Linked DNA regions of Hyalangium ruber. The protein of the gene in region 2 interacts with the protein of the main gene of each other region in a pairwise test. Links are inferred from orthologs where the notes say so. Each region holds a gene or a part of one and is shown on either strand. Other genes may lie near its edges.

The links. The genes of interacting proteins can lie anywhere in the genome.
Region 1: the proteins of SYV04_RS34880 (region 2) and SYV04_RS15090 interact in binary tests that used the Escherichia coli proteins (3 or more experiments, as listed by UniProt). The link is inferred for Hyalangium ruber from one-to-one orthologs.

What each region holds. Positions count from the first base shown.
Region 1 is NZ_JAXIVS010000004.1:698,499-701,335, reverse strand. Bases 62-2,827 are described here. They hold SYV04_RS15090 (lipid kinase), read right to left. Parts: upstream 2,025-2,827; coding sequence 1,098-2,024; downstream 62-1,097. Other genes in these bases: SYV04_RS15085 (choice-of-anchor A family protein), read right to left, coding at 2,269-2,827; hrcA (heat-inducible transcriptional repressor HrcA), read left to right, coding at 62-1,082. Also shown: more of hrcA, read left to right, coding at 45-61; more of SYV04_RS15085, read right to left, coding at 2,828-2,837. UniProt on the Escherichia coli protein: In vitro phosphorylates phosphatidylglycerol but not diacylglycerol; the in vivo substrate is unknown.
Region 2 is NZ_JAXIVS010000015.1:204,426-207,484, reverse strand. What follows is about bases 27-3,014. They hold SYV04_RS34880 (citrate synthase), read right to left. Parts: upstream 2,178-3,014; coding sequence 876-2,177; downstream 27-875. Other genes in these bases: SYV04_RS34875 (3-phosphoshikimate 1-carboxyvinyltransferase), read right to left, coding at 2,262-3,014; SYV04_RS34885 (AMP-dependent synthetase/ligase), read left to right, coding at 27-805. Also shown: more of SYV04_RS34885, read left to right, coding at 1-26; more of SYV04_RS34875, read right to left, coding at 3,015-3,059.

The DNA of each region.
Region 1 (2,837 bases), on a different replicon or contig from region 2:
GTGAGCCAGACAAGGCAGCGCGGCAGGCTGGAGTGTGATCAGGGATGTCGGAAGAGCTAGGCGAACGTGAGAAGGAAGTCCTGCGAGCGGTCGTGCAGGAGTACATCACCACGGGTGGGCCGGTCGGCAGCCAACAGCTGACGCGTCGCGCCGAGTTCGATGTGTCCTCGGCGACGCTGCGCAACGTGCTGGCGGACCTGGAGGAGCTGGGCTTCCTGGAGAAGCCGCACACCTCCGCGGGGCGCGTCCCCACGGACCGGGGCTACCGCTTCTTCGTGGACACCATGGTGCGGCTGAAGGATCCGGCGCCCAAGGACCGGGAGCTCATCCACGCGGGGCTGGTGTACGAGTCCAACGTGGAGGACATCCTCGGCGAGGCGAGCCGGATTCTGCACTCGCTCACCCGGCACGCCAGCGTGGTGCTCACCCCGCGGCCGGAGGCCACGGTGTTCCACCGCATCGAGTTCGTGCGGCTGCGAGAGAACCGCGTGCTGGCGGTGCTGGTGGGGCACAACGGGCAGGTGCAGAACAAGGTGATTACGGTCGAGTTCCCGTTCACCTCGGACGAGCTGCTCAAGGCCTCCAACTACCTCTCGGAGCTGCTGCGCGAGGTGCCGCTGGAGGAGGCGCGCGAGCGCATCCGCCAGGAGATGGACCAGGAGCAGGCGCTCTACAACGCGCTGACGGCCAAGGCGCTGAAGCTGGGCGCGGCGGCCACGGATCTGCAGACGCCGGAGTCGGAGCGGGTGCTGATTGAAGGCACGGGCTCGTTCCTGGAGCAGCCCGAGTTCGCGGACGTGGAGCGCATGCGCTCGCTCTTCCGGAAGCTGGATGAGAAGCACAAGCTCCTGCAGCTGCTCGACCGGGTGCAGCGCGCCCGGGAGATGCAGATCTTCATCGGGGCCGAGAGCGAGTTCTCGGCGGCCGGAGAGCTGACCGTCATCGCCAGCCCCTACGGCAGCCGCGAGCAGGTGCTGGGCTCGGTGGGCGTCATCGGCCCGACGCGGATGAACTACCAGCGCGTCATCCCCCTGGTGAACTTCACCGCCCAGGTGCTCTCGCGGGTGCTGGAGCAGGGCTGAGCCCCAAGCGCCCGCTCAGTGCGCCACGGGCGCGGGAGCGGGCGCGTACACCCGGAGCGCGGAGGGCACCACCTCGAAGCGCATCGGCGTGCGGCCGATGAGCTCGCCGTCCGCGTTCACCTCCTGCACGGGCTCGGACTCCACATACAGCCGCGAGGTGCGCAGGTAGGTGACGGAGGGGTGCTCCACGTGCTCCCCCCGGCGCAGCGACAGCGCCACGCGCGCCAGCGTGGACATGTCCTGCAACTGCCCCAGGCTGGTGCCCTCCCGGCCGGACTCCGCCGAAGGAGCGGTGATGGCGTAGACGTGCAGCCGGTGGTCATCCAGCGCCGCGCCCGGAGCCACCATGTTGCCCGCGCCGTGGTAGCGCCCGTTGCCCACCACGAGCTGGAGCGCCTCCAGCTCGAGCGCCTGCGAGTCGGCCTGTAGCCGCACCCGGAACGGCTGGTGCTCCCAGAGCTGGGTGGCGGCGGCGACGGGATAGGCGAGCTTGCCGATGCGCTGCTTGAGCTTCTTGTTGAGCCGCTTGGCGATGGCGGTGGCCAGCCCGAGGCTCGCCGCGTTGAGGAAGGGCCGCCCGTTGGCCAGGCCCACGTCCACCCGGGCCGTGTAGCCCTCGGCGATGACGTCGCAGGCGGCCTCCACCGTGTCCTGGATGCCCAGCGAGCGGGCGAAGTCATTGCCGGTGCCCAGCGGCACCACGCCCAGCGTCACGTCCCTGCCGAGCAGCTGGCAGGCGGCGAAGCTCACCGTGCCATCGCCTCCGCCCACGAGGATGCGCCGGGCGCCACGCGCCACCGCGTCGGCCAGCACCCGAGGCAGGCGGCGCGGCTGGGTGAGTGCATGGCAGCTCAGCAGCGGCACGCCTCGGGCGGAGAGCGCCGCGCGAGCCGCCTCGAAGGCTTCCCGCCCCGAGCGAGACTTGGTGTTCACCACCAACACCGCGGGCCCGTCCTCCAGGGCGCGGCGCCGCGGGGGCGCGATCAGGGCTGTCTCCAGGGTGCTTCCTCCTCTTCCCGCACCCAAGGTGCGCATGGCCTCCCCGAGGAGCCAGGGGAGCAGGGAGGGAAGGCCCAACCCGCGAACTGCGACATCCGCCCACGTGTCGCACTGTGTACCCGCAAAAGCAGAGGGGCCGCGCGGTACCTCGCGCGACCCCTCTTCCAGTCAACTGGAAGCGAACCGGTTAGTAGTTGTTGCCCGTGCAGAACTCGTAGTCACGCAGCGGGTTGATGTGGCCCTCGGCGGTGCCGGACAGCGAGTAGGCGTAGATGCCGCCGTCCCAGCTGCCGTTGTCGAAGGTGATGGCGGCCTGGGGCGCCAGCACCGTGCCCCAGAAGCCGTAGCCGAAGGCGTTGATGCTGGTGGCCTCCGGGAAGTTGAACAGGATTCCCGTCTGGTCCACGCCGCTGTAGCCGTGGCCGAAGCCGGTGAACGTGAACGCCGCGCCGCGGAAGTTCACCACCACGAACGAGCCGAACGGCACGCTGATGGAGAAGTACTTGGCGTTGGCGATGTCCGAGGCCTGCACCTCGAAGATGTTCAGGTCAGAGGCGGTGCCCTCCAGGAAGATGCCGCCCCACGGCTCGATGCGCGTGGTGCCGTTGGCCGCGCGGCCGCCCAGGTCCGTGGACAGCGAGTTCAGCTCGCTGAAGCGGGCCGTGAAGTCGATCGGCGTGCCCTGCGCCAGCGTGCCGCGCGGGAAGGTGACGGTGCCGTCCAGGTCCACGCTGTTGCCGTAGAAGGTGTCGCCGA
Region 2 (3,059 bases):
CATCGGCTTCGATCAGGGCCAGTTCTTCTCCACCGGCGCGGCGCCCATCTCCCGGGACGTGCTGGAGTTCTTCGCCTCCATCGACATCGTCATCCGCGAGGTGTGGGGCATGTCCGAGCTGACCGGGCCCGCCACCCTCAACACCGTGGAGGCCACCCGGCTCGGCTCCATCGGGCGGCCCCTGGTGGGGGTGGAGGTCCGCATCGCCGAGGACGGAGAGATCCTCGTGCGCGGCGGGCTCACCTGCATGGGCTACTACAAGGAGCCCGCCTTCACCGCGGAGCTGCTCGAGGGCGGCTGGCTGCACACCGGAGACGTGGGGCACCTGGATGGCGAGGGCTACGCCCACATCACCGGCCGCAAGAAGGAGATCATCGTCACCTCGGGCGGCAAGAAGACGCCCCCGGCCAACATCGAGGGCCTGCTCAAGGGGGTGTCGCCCGTCAGCCAGTCCGTCGTCATTGGCGAGCGGCGCAACTACCTGGTGGCCCTGCTGACGCTGGACGCGGAGAAGGCGCGCGCCCTGGCCAAGGAGAAGGGCTGGACGGAGGACGTGGGCGCGCTCGCCCGCGACGCCCGCCTGCGCAAGTACCTGGAGGAGGCCATCGAGCGGGACGTGAATCCGAAGCTGGCCCGCTTCGAGACGATCAAGCGCTTCGCGGTGCTCCCAGAGGACTTCTCCATCGACAAGGGGGAGATGACGCCCACCCTCAAGGTCCGCCGCTCCGCGGTGGAGCAGAAGTACGCCGACGTCATCGAGTCGATGTACGCGGAAGGGGCGGGCTCCGAGAGCAAGGCGGGCTGAGGAAAGCAAAAGGGGCGGGGGACCGAAGTCCCTCGCCCCTTCGTGCTTCAGGCGGCTTGCCGCGCCCGGGTTACTTCCCGGAGCGCTTGTCCATCGAGACGTAGTCGCGGCGCTGGGAGCCCACGAAGATCTGGCGCGGCCGGGCGATCTTCTGCTCCGGATCCTTCACCATCTCCTCCCACTGCGCGCACCAGCCCACCGTGCGCGGGATGGCGAAGAGCACCGGGAACATCTCCACGGGGAAGCCCATCGCCTCGTAGATGAGGCCCGAGTAGAAGTCCACGTTCGGGTAGAGCTTGCGCTTGACGAAGTACTCGTCCTGCAGGGCGATGCGCTCCAGCTCCACGGCGATGTCGAGCAGCGGGTTCTTGCCCGTCACCTCGAACACCTCGTCCGCCACGCGCTTGATGACCTTGGCGCGCGGGTCGTAGGACTTGTAGACGCGGTGGCCGAAGCCCATCAGCTTCTTCTCGCCCTCGCCGCTCTTCACCGCCTTGATGAAGTCGGGGATCTTCGAGACGTGGCCGATCTCGCGCAGCATGCGCAGCACGGCCTCGTTGGCGCCGCCATGCAGCGGGCCGTACAGGGCGCCGATGCCCGCGCTCACCGCCGAGTACGGATCCACCTCGGACGAGCCCACCGTGCGCACCGACGTGGTGGAACAGTTCTGCTCGTGGTCGGCGTGCAGGATGAAGAGCAGGTCCAGCGCGCGCTCCAGCACCGGATGCACCTTGTAGGTGGCCGTGCCGATACGGCGGATCATCGCCAGGAAGTTGGCGACGTAGGACAGGTCATTGTCCGGGTAGATGTACGGCAGGCCCATGCTGTGGCGGAACGAGAAGGCCGCCAGCGTGGGCATCTTGGCGATGAGCCGGGTGATCTGGATGCGGCGGCTGCGCTCGTCCTTGGTGTTCTTGGCGTCCGGGTAGAAGCCCGAGAGCGCCGCCACCGTGGAGCCCAGCATGGACATGGGGTGCGCGTCGTAGCGGAACCCGTCCATGAAGGTCTTGATGTTCTCGTGGACGTACGTGTGGTGCGTCACGAGGTGGATGAACTGCTCGAGCTCCTTGGGGTTGGGCAGCTCGCCGTTGAGCAGCAGGTAGGCCACCTCGAGGAACGAGGACTTCTCGGCCAGCTGCTCGATGGGGTAGCCGCGGTACTCGAGGATGCCCTTGTCGCCATCGATGTAGGTGATGGCGCTGCGGCAGTTGGCCGTATTGAGGAACGCCGGGTCGTACCCCATCAAGCCAAAGTCTTCGTCATTGACCTTGATCTGCCTGAGCGCGTGGGTGCGAACGCATCCGTTCTCGATCGGGACCTCGTACGTCTTCCCGGTTCGGTTGTCCGTGATTGTCAGCGTGTCCTTGGGCATGGGCGGGAGATTTCACGGGGGACAGTTTGCTTTCAACAAAAAAGAGAGCCCTCCGACCGTCCCCGACACTGTGGGTTGCCCGAATCATTCCGAGAGGCGTACACCCGCTTTTTCTAACTGCCGCCAGAAGCCCGGGAAGCTCTTCTCCACGCACTCGGGGCCGGTGAGCGTCAACCGGGCGCCCGACAGCACGGCGAGGGTGGCCGAAACCATGGCGAGCCGGTGGTCTCCGTGGCTGTCCATGGCGAAGTGCGCGGGAGGGGCCTTGGGGGGCGTCACCGTGAGCGTCTCGCCCTCCAGGGTGGTGGTTCCTCCATAAGCCGACACGAACTTGCGGATGCCCTCCAGCCGGTCGCTCTCCTTCAAGCGGAGGATGCCGACGTCCGTGAGGGTGGAGGGGCGCGGCAGGACGCAGGCGAGCGCCGCGAGGGTGGGGAGCAGGTCCGGGCACTCCTTGCCGGAGGCCACGAGCCCGTCGCGGGCCTGGCCCTCGACGCGCATGGTGAGGTCCGGCCCGGGAACCGGGGTGAGGCCCGCGGGCTGGATGAGCCGCAGGAGCGCCTGGTCCGGGTGGGCGCTGGACGGGTCCGCGCGCTCGACGCTGCCGCCCGTGCGCCAGGCGATGAGCAGCAGGTAGCCCAGGGAGGACCAGTCTCCGGGGATGGGTGGGGCACTCGGGGAGGGCTGGTAGCCGGTGACCGAGAAGCGGGAGGCGGTCTCCTCCACGGTGAAGCCGAAGCGCCGCAGCCAGGTGACGGTGAGCTCCAGGTAGCCGGCGCTCGTCAGCGGGCCTTGGATTTCGACGCTCCAGGGGCGCTTCTCGCGCAGGTAGAGCGCCGCGCAGCCCAGCAGCAGGCTGGAGGCGTACTGGCTGCTCTGCGC